DNA from 2 places in the Citrobacter sp. VF227 genome. Region 2 is predicted to be linked to the other one. Evidence: riboswitches for the same ligand, from Rfam matches in the RefSeq annotation. Region 2 holds a riboswitch; the other holds the start of a gene.

What was found. Region 2 has a riboswitch for cobalamin ahead of ACU8YC_RS04710 (cobyrinate a,c-diamide synthase). Riboswitches for the same ligand answer to the same signal wherever they lie in the genome.
Region 1: it holds a riboswitch for cobalamin, as region 2 does, so the genes downstream of both, btuB (TonB-dependent vitamin B12 receptor BtuB) here and ACU8YC_RS04710 (cobyrinate a,c-diamide synthase) in region 2, are expected to answer to the same signal.

The regions. Positions count from the first base shown of each region.
Region 1 is NZ_JBRFVF010000011.1:262-8,227, forward strand. It holds gene murI (glutamate racemase) at 69-920, opposite strand; gene btuB (TonB-dependent vitamin B12 receptor BtuB) at 865-2,721, opposite strand; cobalamin riboswitch at 2,787-2,973, opposite strand; gene trmA (tRNA (uridine(54)-C5)-methyltransferase TrmA) at 3,089-4,189, shown strand; gene ACU8YC_RS21795 (YijD family membrane protein) at 4,235-4,594, opposite strand; gene fabR (HTH-type transcriptional repressor FabR) at 4,610-5,245, opposite strand; gene sthA (Si-specific NAD(P)(+) transhydrogenase) at 5,437-6,837, shown strand; gene oxyR (DNA-binding transcriptional regulator OxyR) at 6,820-7,737, opposite strand.
Region 2 is NZ_JBRFVF010000001.1:926,072-934,037, forward strand. It holds gene ACU8YC_RS04680 (cobalt-precorrin-4 methyltransferase) at 1-393, opposite strand, end outside; gene ACU8YC_RS04685 (decarboxylating cobalt-precorrin-6B (C(15))-methyltransferase) at 386-955, opposite strand; gene ACU8YC_RS04690 (cobalt-precorrin-7 (C(5))-methyltransferase) at 945-1,550, opposite strand; gene cbiD (cobalt-precorrin-5B (C(1))-methyltransferase CbiD) at 1,544-2,680, opposite strand; gene ACU8YC_RS04700 (cobalt-precorrin-8 methylmutase) at 2,677-3,309, opposite strand; gene cbiB (adenosylcobinamide-phosphate synthase CbiB) at 3,320-4,279, opposite strand; gene ACU8YC_RS04710 (cobyrinate a,c-diamide synthase) at 4,276-5,655, opposite strand; cobalamin riboswitch at 5,744-5,918, opposite strand; gene pocR (transcriptional regulator PocR) at 6,252-7,163, opposite strand; gene pduF (propanediol diffusion facilitator PduF) at 7,364-7,966, opposite strand, start outside.

The sequences.
Region 1 (7,966 bases), on a different contig from region 2:
GTTATTTCAGGCTGACAAGGGGAAATTTAAAATAACTTTCCGAACGCGTATTTTTTCATCAAAACTACCTAAACTGCCAGTTTTTCGAGCGTCTTAAAGCCATAACGCTGCAGTACGGGCAATAGTTGTTCAGCTTCTGTCGTCATTGCCATACAGAATGCGACATTCTCGTCGGATGATTTTGCATCTGGTGCTTCATGTTCTAATAACCAGGCCGTGCGACGCGCAATCGCAGCACCAGAATCAACCAGCCGCGTCCCCTCGGGCAGAACCTGTAAAAGCTCTTCCTGTAATAGAGGGAAATGAGTACACCCGAGCACCACTGTGTCAGGGGGTTCCGACATCCGCAGCCACGGACGCAGAATGCGGCGCAGCTCTTCCAGAGAAACTGTTTCACCGTGCAGCTTCGCTTCAGCCAGTTCCACCAGCTCGGCAGAACCCAGCATCGCTATCTGACATTCGTTTGCAAACCGCGCAATCAACTCATGAGTATATGAACGTTTCACCGTTGCACGCGTAGCCAGCAACCCCACCACGCCATTCGCCGTGAGTCGCGCCGCCGGTTTAATCGCAGGCACCACGCCAACTACCGGAAAAGCAAATTTCTCCCGTAACGCAGGGAGCGACACCGTGCTTGCCGTATTACACGCGATAACCGCAAGAGAGAGGGGATAGCGCTGCTGGACCGCAGTCACAATCTCAACAACGCGCTCAACGATAAACGCCTCGCTCTTCTCTCCATAAGGAAAGGCGACGTTATCAAAAGCGTAGATATAGTGGAGATCCGGGAGAAGACGCCGGATCTCGTCATAGACCGACAACCCACCGACGCCGGAATCAAACACCAGCACGGTGGGACGTGGATCAGAAGGTGTAGCTGCCAGACAAGGTGTATTCCCGTCCTGCAGTTGCGTAGCCATAAACTGTCTCGTAATCTTTATCGAACAGGTTGGCGATTTTACCACGAACTGTCAGCTGTGAGGTGATTGGATATGATAATCCGATATCCCATAAGCTGACGCCGCCCAATTTAACATCACGATTATTGTCAAAATCATTATCGTAACGTTTACCTATATATTGATACGCAACGTTCCAGCCCAAATCCTGGACCTGTCCGGTTAACTCATACTTAACCTGCTGTTTTGCACGGCGATAGAGCACCTTGTTTGTGTCATCATCACGCGGGTCAACGTATTGTAGCGTCAGATTATGTTCTACGGGGCCTGTCGTAAAGTTTCCGGTCCATTCCAGCCCTTTAATCGTGGCTGATTTAACGTTGACGTACTGATTATTCTTGTAGTCGATCAGGTTTTGAATTTCATAGTGGTATGCGGAAAGACGCCAATTAAGCGGCCCTGTCAATCCATCAATTCCTGCTTCCCACTGTTTAGATTCTTCCGGTTTCAGATTCGGGTTGGCAGCGATACCCGGCCCATAGGATGAGGCAAAGCGCGTCGCCCCGTATTGCTGACCCAGCGAGGGCGCCAGGAAACCAGTACCGTAAGAGAGCGTTGCACGATAACCATCAACAAACTCCCAGCCAGCTGCGGTCTGCCAGGTACCATGCCAGCCGAATTGTTCGTCATGATCTTCACGGCCCGAGGCTTCCAGCGTGACGCTCTCAATTTGTTGCTGCCCGGTCAGATAAAGTCCCGTTGTATCACGTTTATAAGCATCTGATTTCGTCGTACTGCTGGATGTCAGCTTCTCTTGTTTCCAGTCGACACCGCCGCTAATTGCCCCATGCCCAACCGCAACGTTATTTCCCCACTGAATATAGCGTTGTTCCATATTATCCAGCGTAGCGTCTCCCGCATAACGGCCGAGTTCGTTGCTATAGTTGTAATCTTTGAGATGCTGGTAGTTAGCAATAAGTTGGGAGGAGTAGATACCAGAGCTGTAACGAAGACCTGAATCCCAGGACTGCGTGTAATTCTGGGCTTCGTCATTCCCTCCAGGATTACCCCACGAACCCTGGTCATAATCACTATTAGCGGTATATCCATAACCACGGAAGAAGCCGGAGACGTTATCGCTAAATTTGTGTTGAACGCCGCCCCAGAACAGCTTATTGCGATAACCATCGCGGTCGCTGTCACCGCTGTAGGGTGAGTCGGGTTGAATGTTAAAACCTTTCGTCGTCTGGTAAGCACCAGCCGCCGTCACCATCGTGTCACCAAACCGCTTATTAACCGAGCCGTCATAGGTTTGATAACCATCAGTCCCCATACCCGCGTTGATCTGCGATTTCTCTTCATCACTCATCGTAATGATGTTAACCACACCACCGATCGCACCAGAGCCGTACACTGCTGAACGGGGTCCGCGAATGTATTCAACACGCTGCACCAACGATACCGGAATCTGGCCAATGTCGATCGCATTGCCGATGCCGGCACGTGCCATCGGCACACCATCAATCAATACCAGAACGTGACGAGATTCAGTGCCGCGAACATACAGAGAGGAACTTTTACCCATACCGCCGCTCTGGGAGATATCTACGCCTGGCAATCGACGCATGACATCGTTCAGATCTTTTGACTGCCAGCGTTGAATATCTTCACGCGTGACCACATCGGTGGGGGCAAGAACAGTATTAACAGGCTGCTGAAAACGGTTGGCAGTGACGACGAGAGTATCCGGGCGAGTGTCCTGTGCCCAACCAGAAAATGCCGTGACGGACAACGCCGTGCACAGCAATGATTTTTTGATCATTGTAAAGCATCCACAATTTAAGAAGGATGCCGCAGGTCCCACCGATAGTACGCGATGATGAAGACCAGATGCGACGTTAGCCGGCAGGTCTTCGGGCTTGGAGGCGACATAAAGAGACGATGACTTCCCGCGGCAAGCCGCAGTGTCTGCACCAGGTGCGCTCATCTCTTACCTTCCTTACCGCTGCGCGTCAGCTCCAGATTTACACTGGATTCCCTTTTAACTCACAGGACCGGAAAACGGATGCTACAGTTTGTTACAACCTGGTGTCCAGACCGCATATCACATTATCGGAAATCATCAATGACTGGACATCTGTTGAGCAATCCCTACAATCCCCGCGTACTTTTATTTTTCAGGACGCATCATGACCCCCGAACACCTTCCGACAGAACAGTACGACGCCCAGTTAGCTGAAAAAGTAGTGCGTCTGCAGAGCTTAATGACGCCATTTTATGCACAGGCTCCGGAAGTGTTTCGCTCACCGGTCAGCCATTACCGTATGCGCGCCGAATTCCGCCTGTGGCATGACGGTGATGACCTGTACCACATCATGTTCGACAGCCAGACCAAAAGCCGTATTCGCGTCGACAGCTTCCCGGCTGCCAGCGAGCTCATCAACACGCTGATGACGGCAATGATCGACGGCGTTCGCAACAACCACGTCCTGCGCCACAAACTGTTTCAGATTGATTACCTCACAACCCTGAGCGATCAGGCGGTGGTATCGATGCTGTACCATAAAAAATTAGATGATGAATGGCGTCAGGAAGCCGAAGCGCTGCGAGATGCGCTGCGGGCGCAAAACCTGAACGTCCATCTGATTGGTCGGGCAACCAAAACCAAAATTGAGCTGGACCAGGACTACATTGACGAACGCTTGCCAGTAGCAGGTAAAGAGATTATCTACCGCCAGGTTGAGAACAGTTTTACCCAGCCGAATGCCGCCATGAATATCCAGATGCTGGAATGGGCAATTGATGTCACCAAAGGGTCAAAAGGCGATCTGCTTGAGCTGTACTGCGGCAATGGCAACTTCTCGTTAGCCCTGGCGCAAAACTTCAACCGTGTACTGGCCACCGAAATCGCCAAACCGTCCGTGGCTGCTGCGCAGTACAACATCGCGGCTAACCACATTGATAATGTACAAATTATTCGCATGGCGGCCGAAGAGTTTACTCAGGCGATGAACGGGGTACGCGAGTTCAACCGTTTGCAGGGAATCGATCTGAAGAGTTACCAATGTGAAACCATTTTCGTTGACCCACCGCGCAGCGGTCTGGACAGCGAAACAGAGAAAATGGTGCAGGCGTATCCGCGTATTCTGTATATCTCCTGCAATCCGGAGACATTATGTAAGAACCTGGAAACGTTAAGCCAGACGCACAATGTTTCACGTCTGGCTCTGTTTGATCAGTTCCCGTATACGCACCATATGGAGTGCGGCGTGTTACTGACCGCAAAATAAGTGATGACCTGGCCGGGAGCGCTTCGCTTGCCCGGCCGACAAAGATTACTCCACAATTTCCTGTTTACGGTTACGCACTTTAAAACCGATCCAGAACACCAGAATCACCGACAATACAGCCGGGAAGAAGTTAGAGCCAATATCCGGGTATTCAGCGCGTACCACGGTGCTGTACAACAGAACACCGAGAATAAAACAGGCGGCAGCCAGGCCCGGTAGTCCCACAGGCATGGTGCGGTTCTGATAGCGCTGATGCAGACAATAAACCGTCAGCACCAGCGAAATAATCGGGAATACTGAGAATGGCACAATGGAGCTAAACAGCGCCGCAAATGTGCCATTGATCGATAAGCCAGCAACCAGCGCCAGCAGCAGCGTACCTTTATCTTGACCTGACTGTTTCATTGCTTGTCCTTCTCGTTACTCGGAGTGGTGCGTCATCTTTTCTTGTTCACGGCGGTACCAATAGAATGCGCCTTTCGCGATCATGCGCAATTGCAATACCAGCCGCTCTTCCAGCTGCCGACGCTGTTCAGCGCCAACATCCAGTGCTTCTGCCCCGGCGCTGAACACAATGGTTACCATGGCTTCGGCTTGCGCTTCAGTAAACGCACGAGGCATATGGTTTTCGAGTTCCAGATAGTCCGCAAGTTCCGCAATGAAGTGCTGAATTTCACGTGCGACCGCTGCACGAAACGCTGCGGAAGTCCCCGAACGCTCGCGCAATAATAAACGGAAGGCGTTGGGATTGTTGCCAATGAACTCCATAAATGTTGAGACCGAGGTGCGGATCACACTCCCACCCTTAGCAATACGCTGACGCGCCTGACGCATCAACTGGCGCAGCATCAGACCACTCTCGTCCACCATCGTCAGGCCGAGTTCATCCACATCGCGGAAATGGCGATAAAACGAGGTTGGCGCAATGCCCGCTTCACGAGCGACTTCGCGTAAACTGAGGCTGGCAAAACTACGCTCAGCGCTGAGTTGACTAAATGCGGCTTCTACCAGCGAACGCCGGGTTTTTTCTTTTTGTTGCGCTCTAACGCCCATCACGATGTCTGAATCCTTCCACATACCTTGCTGGCACTATACCAGAGATTAGGCGGTTGGCATGGCTTTGTGAATGATTGTTTACGCGCAGTTTGTGCTTCGACTTCGCAAAAAAGCACAACGATAATTGGGTTATCCTGACAACGATGTTACTATTCTGTTGCTTTTATGTATAAGAACAGGTAAGCCTGACCATGTCACATTCCTACGATTACGATGCAATAGTAATAGGTTCCGGTCCCGGCGGCGAAGGCGCTGCGATGGGTCTGGTTAAGCAAGGAGCGCGCGTCGCGGTGATTGAGCGCTATCATAACGTCGGTGGAGGCTGTACCCACTGGGGCACCATCCCGTCGAAAGCTCTCCGCCACGCCGTCAGCCGTATCATTGAATTCAATCAGAACCCACTTTACAGCGACCACTCCCGACTCCTTCGTTCTTCTTTCGCCGATATTCTCAACCACGCTGATAACGTCATAAATCAGCAGACACGTATGCGGCAAGGATTTTACGAGCGTAACCACTGCGAAATTTTGCAGGGCAATGCCCGTTTTGTTGATGAACACACGCTCGCTCTGGAATGCCACGACGGCACGGTGGAAACGCTGACCGCGGATAAGTTCGTTATCGCCTGCGGTTCACGCCCCTATCACCCTGTAGACGTCGACTTTTCGCATCCCCGGGTGTATGACAGCGACTCGATCCTGAGCCTGCACCACGAACCCCGCCACGTTTTGATTTATGGCGCAGGGGTCATTGGCTGCGAATATGCATCGATTTTTCGTGGAATGGACGTCAAAGTCGATTTAATCAACACTCGCGATCGTCTGCTGGCGTTCCTCGATCAAGAGATGTCCGACTCGCTCTCTTATCACTTCTGGAATAGCGGTGTCGTCATTCGCCACAACGAAGAGTACGAGAAGATTGAAGGCTGCGATGATGGCGTCATCATGCATCTGAAATCCGGTAAAAAACTGAAGGCCGACTGCCTGTTGTACGCCAATGGTCGCACCGGTAATACCGATTCGCTGGCGCTGGAAAATATTGGTCTGAAAACTGACAGCCGCGGACAGCTGAAGGTCAACAGCATGTACCAGACAGCGTTACCGCACGTCTATGCCGTTGGCGATGTGATCGGCTATCCGAGCCTGGCATCAGCAGCCTACGATCAGGGACGCATTGCCGCCCAGGCGTTGGTAAAAGGCGAAGCGACTGCGCATCTGATCGAAGATATCCCGACCGGGATTTATACCATTCCGGAAATCAGCTCCGTCGGTAAAACGGAACAGCAGCTCACGGCAATGAAAGTTCCCTACGAGGTCGGTCGCGCCCAGTTTAAACACCTGGCACGGGCACAAATCGTCGGTATGAGCGTCGGAACGCTGAAGATTCTGTTCCATCGTGAAACTAAAGAGATTCTGGGGATCCACTGCTTTGGGGAACGCGCGGCCGAAATTATTCATATCGGTCAGGCGATTATGGAGCAAAAAGGTGGTGGTAACACCATCGAGTACTTCGTTAACACCACCTTTAACTACCCAACGATGGCGGAAGCCTATCGGGTAGCGGCGCTAAATGGCTTAAACCGCCTGTTTTAACGCACTGTCGAAATGGCCATCCATTGATCCACGGATGGCCTCTGCCAGCTGTTCATAACGACTGCGCAGCGGCGAACCTGGACGATACACCAGGCCAATCGTCCGGCGTGGTTCAGGCTTGATGCAGGGCAGATAAACAACACCATCACGCTTACGCTCAGACGGAACAGCCAGCGCAGGCAATAAAGTAATACCGCTGCCTGCCGCCACCATGTTGCGTAGTGTTTCCAGACTGGTTGCCCGAAAATGGGTATCCTCATCAGCGCCCGCTTCAAAGCAGAAGCCCATCGCCTGATCGCGCAGGCAGTGACCATCCTCCAGCATCAGCAGTTTTTCACCCGCCAGATCGGACATCGGCACACAATCCCGGTTTGCCCATGGGTGATCTTCATAGATCGCCAGCAACATAGGCTCATCAAATAACGGCACTTCGATGAACGCTTCACTCTCTTTCACCAGCGCCAGAATGACGCAGTCGAGCTTACCGCTGTCCAGTTGCGCCAGCAGTTGATGCGTCTGCGCCTCATGGAGATACATTTCCAGTTTTGGGAAGGTCTGGTGCAACATAGGAATAATATGCGGCAGCAGGTATGGCCCCACCGTTGGGATCAAACCAATATGCAGCGGGCCAGACATTGTCTCGCCTTGTTGGCTTGCCATCTCCTTGAGCACTTTGACCTCGCGCAGCACGGTACGCGCCTGATCCACCAGCAGTAAACCTGCCTGAGTGAACAGCACCTTGCGACTTGTACGCTCCAGCAACATAACGCCAAGCTCATCTTCCAGCTTACGGATCTGGCCGCTCAGCGTTGGTTGGCTTACGTGACAGGAGTCTGCCGCTCGTCGGAAGTGACGATGTTCGGCGAGTGCCACCAGGTATTCAAGATCACGAATATTCATTATTCATCCTCCATCGCCACGATAGTTCGTAGCGATAGGTAGCATAGCAACGAACGATTATCCCTATCAAGCTTTCTGTTTAATAATGCACCACAGAAACGGAACGGTACCCCTTTAACCCTTGAAGCTACTGTCCGTTCTCATACTCGAAATAACTAAAGCCAACGTGAACTTTTGCGGACCTTGTGTCCGCATTTTTTTTGCATAAAAAAGCCCGGCGTGGCGCCAG
Region 2 (7,966 bases):
ATACTCAACGCCCAACTCCGCCGCCGCGCCGAGAAATGCGCTGACGCCAGGCACCACCTGCCAGTCAATCCCACGCTTGGTCAGTTCCTCGCCCTGCTCGCGCACGGAACCGTATAGCGAAACATCGCCGGTTTGCAGACGCACGACGGTCTTCCCTGCTTTCACGCCGGCCTCCATCAGGTCGAGGATCTGCTCCAGATGCAGTTCGGCGCTGTCGTGACATTCTGCGCCGGCAGGGCAATATTCCAGCAGTTCGGTGTTAATCAGCGATCCAGCGTAGATAACAACCTGCGCCTGCTGTAGCAACCGGTAACCTTTGAGGGTAATCAGCTCGCGATCGCCAGGACCTGCGCCGACAAACCACACGCTACGGGGATCAAAAATCTCAGACATGGTTTCCTTCCTTCTGACAGGCGATAACAAATACGGGGTTATTCGGTTTGAAATAATGACCATTGCCAAGCGAGGTAAGCGAGGAAACCTGTAGCTGCAGGCAATCCACGCCCTGTACGCCAAGATGGTCCAGATGTGCCAGCGCGGTGTTGAGGTTTTCCTGGAGGATAAACGTCATCACCAGCCGCCCTGCGGGATGCAATTGACGCATTGACCAGTCAATCAGTTCGGTCAAATGGCCGCCGCTGCCACCCATAAAAATGGCATCGGCTTTTTCTGCGATAGTCATCGGTGCAACGCCGGGAAAAATATCGATGTTTGCGCAGGCAAAATGCTGACGGTTCTCATCCAGCAGCCTGAGCGCTGCCGGGTTACGCTCAATTGCTGTCACGCGTAATCCAGGGTATTGCAGCGCGGCTTCTATCGACACGCTGCCGGTTCCGGCACCAATATCAATCAGGTGACTGGCGCGGTATAATTCAAGTTTTGAGAGGGCAAGTGCGCGTACCGCTTCTTTGGTCATCGGCACTTTCTCTCCACGCAGAAACAGCTCATCTTTCATCAAGGATCACCACTGCATTCATGTCATAGTCGGCGTTAACTTCACTTACGGGCAGGAAATGGATCCGTTCGTTTTCCATCGCCAGGTTTTCGCCAATCACCATCCAGCGATGTCCCTTGCCTCGCGCTATCAGCTGTTGCGCAATTTCACGCGGGCCGCACAGCCCATCTGTCACAATCGCCACCTTGTTATGCCGCGCCAGTTCATCGAAACAGACGCTGCGACCATGGCTACTGGTCAGCCACATATCGTTCATATCAATACCGGACTGCGCACACAGATACTGCACCGCACTAATGCCGGGAATAATGCGCACATTTTCAATACCAAAATGCGCCACCATGCGCGTTCCGATCCCATAGAACAGCGGATCGCCAGACGCCAGCACCACAACCTGTTGCGCCCGGTTCGTATTAATCCAGTCCAGTAGTTCCGGGATATTGGCACCGAGAACAAACTGTTCGCCGGTAAAATCCGCGAACTGCTGCAAATGCCGCTTACCGCCGACCAGAACATCAGCCGTTGCAACCGCTTCGCGTGCCGCAGGCGTCATCAAATGCAAACCGGCAGGTCCCATCCCCACAACGGTTAACATTGCATCTCCTCAGCAATATCTGCGATTGGACGATTACAACCCAGCACCTGGTTATCAAAGGAGAACATGATGGCGTCGCAGGTCGGGGGATTTTTGGTAAAACGCAACGTTTGCAGGACGCGCATACAAATGCGCTTAGCCAGATGGTCATAAATGCGCTGAAAACCATACGCTTCTATGTGTTCCATCGCCGCCTCGGTGGTATCGCAGTCGCTGACCAGCGTCAGCAGTTCCAGCGGCGCGCCAAGTAACGCGAGATGGGCCACCAGAGTTTCCATACGCGCGTCGGCAATATGGCTATGGGTATGGAAAATGCCCGCCGCGATTTTGACAAGCTTGCCCGGATGTCCCACCAGCACGATTTGTCGGAACCCCAGACGTACCGCTTCTTCAATCATGTAGCCGACAAAGTTGCTCATGGTGACAACCACCTGGGTGTCAATCCCCATCTGCTCGCGCACAAAACGTTCGCCATGGTTTCCCGGTACCAGTACGACGCGTTCCAGTCCCGCCGCTCGCTTAATTTCCAGCTCCAGCGACAGCGAACGTTTCCAGCTCTCTTCCGACATCGGCGTGACGATTCCGGTGGTGCCAATAATCGAAATGCCACCCAGAATACCCAGGCGCGAGTTGTAGGTTTTTTGCGCCCGCTCTTCGCCTTCCGGCGCGAAAATCTCAATCTGTGCCCCTCGATTCGGGCCAATCGCCTCACGCACCGCTGACTCAATGGTCTGGCGAGGTGTGCGGTTAATCGCTGAACTGCCCACTGGCAGGCCGATCCCTTTGCGGGTTACCGTACCAACGCCTTCCCCGCCTTGAAGGGTTATCTCTTTACTCTCGTTTAACGTCACGCGCGCAAAAATCAGCATGCCGTGAGTGGCGTCCACATCATCGCCACCGTCTTTGCGAATAGCGGCTATCGCCTGCTGCCCTTCGATATGCGGCGACTCCACGTTCAGACACAGCGTCACCCCGGAAGGCGTCACAATAGAAACCTGATGGATCAAGTGTTGGCGTAATACCATCAGCGCCGCCACTTTTGCCGCCGCCGTCGCGCAGGATCCGGTGGTATATCCTTTACGCAGTGCTTTACCGTTGTGCCACACCGGCGTATCGAAAGCCTCGCTCATCGCGCCCCCTGCATGTGATAAAGCATGGCATTGACGATAGCGGCAGCGACATTACTTCCCCCTTTACGGCCTAACGCGGCAATGGCGGGCAGACTGCTTTGGGTGAGCGCATCTTTCGACTCTTCGGCACCGACGAACCCTACCGGTACGCCAACCACACCGCTGACGGCAACATCATGCTCAAGCAGGCGAAACAACGCTGTCGGCGCGTTACCAAACACAAACAGCTTTTCACCTTCTTCCTTCACTGCGATATCGACGGTCGCCATCGAGCGAGTAATGCCCTGCTCTTTGGCCGTCCGCACAACCCGTGGGTCGCTGATGTAGCAGCGGCATTCACCGCCAAATTTTGCCAGCAACGTTTTATTAATCCCGGACAGAGCCATCGTGGTATCGGTATAAATCACGCTTGAGCGGCTAAGCGCCGCACAAAACTGTTCCAGCACATCACTGGAAAACCACAGAATGTCCAGCCAGTCGAAATCCGCGGTTGTGTGAATGACCCGCTTGATAATGGCTTCATGTAACGGGCTGGCAAACTGATAGTCCGGGCGTGTTTCACGAATAATCTCGCCAATAATGTCGAAACTTTTGGCCTCAATCGCCTGGGGTTGCTGGATATATTGCATGGTGTTGTCCTCAGGCCACACCGACCAGCAGCCACCGCAGCGCAATAAACAGCGCCAGTGCCAGCGTCGATGCCACCCACATCAATCGAATCGTATGGGAAATGTCGTCTACCGAAATGTCGCGCTGCGCATCACCGATCCACGGTTTCTCAACGCGCTCGCCAAAGTAGTCATTAGGACCACCCAGACGAATGCCTAATGCCCCGGCCACGGATGCCTCCGACCACGCACAGTTTGGGCTGCTGTGGTTATAGCGATCGCGCCAGCCAATCTGCAAAGCTCGTGCGCCGTTCTGGCGGCATAAAAATGCTGCAGCGCTCAGCAGCAACCAGCTCAGTCTCGCGGGAATATAATTTGCGATATCATCCAGACGGGCGCTGACCATACCGATGGCTCGGTATTTTTCATGTTTGTAGCCCACCATGGAGTCAAGGGTGTTTACCGCTTTATAGGCCATCGCCAGGGGTGCACCACCGAGAAGCAGGAAGAACAGCGGCGCGATAATGCCGTCAACGGTATTCTCCGCTACGGTTTCCACTACACCGCGATTAATCTGCGGCGGTTGTAGTTGCGAGGTATCACGTCCCACAATCCATGACAGCTTTTCCCGACTGGCGGCCAGGTTACCGGCACGTAGCGGACGTTCTACATCCTGCGCGGCGTTTGCCAGGCAGCGCCCGGCCAGCACGGTGAAAATCATCCAGACCTCAACAACCCAACCAAACCAGGGATGAATTGATTGCGCCAGCGCCAGTATTCCCCAGGACACAGCCCAGGTCAGTCCAACCACTACAATCCACATCAGCGCGCCACCGATGCGTAACGCGCGGTCGCTATGGCAGTAACGCCGAACAACACGTTGCACGGCAGAAATCAGATTGCCAATCCAGCGCACCGGATGCGGCCAGTTCTGCGGATCGCCAATGATAAAATCGAGTAGCCAGGCAACACACCACGCGAGGATCGTCATAGCGCACTCCTCGCGGCTGCCAGCCAATGGTTAAGCATCTGCGGGCGTTGAGCAAAATGAACGTGTAGATAGCTGGCGAAGGTATTTCCTGACTGCCAGCCACCAGACCAGGCTTGCAGCGTTTTGCCATCGCGAACTTTGCGACAGTTCATCACTGCTGACGTTTCAGGGGTAAAATCGGAGTAGTGGAATTCATGACCGCGCAGCACTTCGCCTTTGGCAGCTAATAATGTTTGCTGCGCGGCCTGCGCTTCACAGTAACCAAATCGGGTCAAACGTTTACCCATTTTGCTGTGGCCGGGAATAATATCCGCCATCAACCAGGTCTCGCCCTGACTGTCCTCAAGTGAACTACCGAGATACATCAGTCCCCCACACTCCGCGTAAATCGCGACGCCTCGTTGGTGCGCCGCCCGCAACTGTTCAAGCATCGGGACATTTCCGGCCAGCGCTGCAGCATGTAACTCAGGATATCCGCCTCCTAGCCAGATCATCTGACAGTCGGGTAAGCAGTTGTCGTGCAAGGGGCTAAAACGGACAATCTTAAGCCCCGTGCGCTCCAGCAGCGTAATATTGTCCGGATAGTAAAAGTTGAATGCTTCGTCATCGGCGATGGCAAGCGTTAGCCCTGCCCCTGCGTCTGCTGCCGGTAGCGCGGGCCATTCGCCAACAGGAAGGGTGTTTAACTGGCTTAATGCCAACAACGCGTCGATATCAAGGGTTTGCTCCAGCGTCGCGGCGAATGCCTGCCACGGTTGCTGGCTGATAACCGACTCGCGCGCGGTAACTAAACCCAGATGACGTTCAGGAAGCGCAATGCCGTCCACACGGGGAACGTAGCCTAAGACGGGTACGGCGCAGTAACGTTCGATCGCCACCTTCAGCAGTTGGTAATGTGTTTCGCTGTTGACCCGATTAACAATGACGCCTGCGATGTTCAGGGTTGGATCAAAATGCTGAAAGCCCATTACCGTTGCGGCGATCGAGGTGGAAACGGCTTTGCCATCAACCAATAAGATAACCGGACAGCCTAACTGTTTGGCCATCGCGGCAGTGCTGCAATAGTTTGGGTCGGTACCATAGCCGTCATACAGTCCCATGACACCTTCGATAACGGCGATATCCGCATGTTGCATCTGCTCGCGAAATAATGCGTTCAGCGTGGGAACGGGAAGCATGAAGCTATCAAGATTGCGGGAAGCGGTACCGCACACCGCGGTATGCCAGCCGGTATCAAGGTAATCAGGACCGACCTTGCAAGGCTGGACGCGTAATCCGCGCTTTTTCAACAAGCTCAACAAGCCCAGCGTCACCGTGGTTTTACCACAGCCGCTTCCGGTACCTGCAAGAACAAATGCGTGAAAATTGGCCGCCATACCCTGATCCTGTTCAGGGTGGTAGGGGTGTAGAGATACCCAGTCTCTCGACTGTATGCATCTGAACCACCCACTTCCCACCGAAGTTGTTGGTAGTCACTGACAGGCAGGTCTTCTGGCTTAGCGTCATCCTCACCCGCCCTTCCCAATCTTGCGATCAGTGGTCAATACGGGGTCGTCAGCATCACAGCAGCGGGGGCTGCGGGGGATTCTCACCCCCTTCCCTGCCACAAACGTGGCAAACCTGTCAGTTCAAGAGCCTGATTAATTAAGCTCTATGTTATGAGGTAAATTCACGACCTCATGACAATAATTCAATTTAATATCTTTCCGGGTTCATTCAGCCAATATTCTGGCCTTAACCCATTGACTTCATAAGTTCGTATTCTGAATGAAAATGTCGTTAAAGAATAAAGAAAGTCCTTCACACAGACACTGTATCTCATCACAAAAATAAAAACTGGTGCAGTTTATCCCTCTAATACTATTATTTTGTTGCGCTATGACAATTTATTGGCAGCTGTCATTATTATTCATTTTATAATGATTGGCATAGCACCACATATCAAAAATCGGCAATAGCAAAATATTGCTATTTACGCAGACTCTCCGCGTGAAATGACATTTATTTGCTGGCGAAATGCCTGCGGCGTAACCTGATACGTTTGACGGAACACCTTGCAAAAATAGCTGGTTTGCGAAAAGCCTAAATTACGCGCAATGCTGGCTATACTCCAGTCACTGTGGCAAAGCAACTCTTTGGCACTTGCCATTCTCTGTTGGTTTACCCATGCGTTAAAACCGATACCCTGATATTTTTTGAACAATTTACTGAAATAGTAAGGGCTAAGGAAAACATGTGAGGCGACATCTTCCAGACGCAATTCGTCTGATAAATGCGCATCAATATAGCGCAGGGCTTTTTTCATCTTACTGTCATGCGGATTGGTACTGCGGTTAGTGCGTACCGGCTCTGACTGCTGTGGATTGTCTTTGATAACGACAAAATTAAGTTGTTTCTTAAGACAGTTTTCTACAATGAGTTTCAGCAGATCTGCTGAGGCGATGACTCGTGAATAGTCCATTTCCGGTACATTTCGAAATTCATTGACCAGTTCGGGATCAGCTTGCCAGCGGTCATCGACGTTGAGAATATCAACCAGACCAACGTCGTTACTTAAGCGTACCTGACCACAGAGCACAAACCCAACCAGGTGGCCGGCGATGACCAGAGGAATGGAAAAATCGGTAAGTCCGGCATGACAACGATAGATGCAGGGTTGATCGGATTTAGACGCTTCCAGCCCTCCGCAGCGGTCGCTCATACGACAACGGGTGCTGTGCTGAGGATGCTGGCGCATCAACTGGCAAAAAGGAGTGAAATTAAAGAGCTCAGAAATTTCATCACCGTGAATATTGACAACCACAACGGCCAGACTGGTGGCCTGTGCAAAATCCTGTGCGATTTTATTAATGAGTTCTGAGTTCAGGGCACTCGCAGAAATCATGATAAAACCTCTCAGTTAATTTATTGTTATAAAGAAACATATTATTCACACTCATTTTCATCCTGCCATTCTGAGCAATGATGAAAGTCATCAGCGAACATAACAAAAGTCTCCCATTGTTGGGAGACTTTTTCAGCGGTTCAGGAAACCGGATCACGAAAACAGTTTTTACCTTTCAAAAATAAGCTTTTTCCGTGAAGCTAGCTCTCATTTTCCTCCAGCTTACACGCATTACACGGTAAATTTTTGCCAATAAAATAACGATAAATTGCAGCACCCGCGCAGGCGCCGATGATGGGAGCCACAATCGGAACAATGAAGTATGGGATATCACGTCCGCCGGTCATCGCGACATCTCCCCATCCGGCCATCCAGGCAAACAATTTAGGACCAAAATCACGCGCCGGATTCATTGCAAATCCGGTAAGCGGGCCGGTGGATGCGCCGATAACAGCAACGAGAATACCAATCAGCAACGGCGCTAACGGCCCCCTGGGAACACCGTTACCGTCGTCGGTCAGCGCCATGATCATCCCCATCAGAATCGAGGTAATCACCACTTCAACCAGCGCGGCCTGCCAGACACTGAGCGCTGCGGCAGGATAAGTACTAAATATGCTGGCAAGCTGCAAGCTTTCAAGACTTCCGCGTATCATCTGGTGGGCTGATTCATACTCGGTAAACAGACTGCCATAGAGCAAATAAGCCAGCAGAGCGCCACCGAAGGCCCCCGCGACCTGAGCCACGGTATAAGGCAAAACCTTCCGCCCCGGAAAGCAGGCAAATAACCACAGAGCGATAGT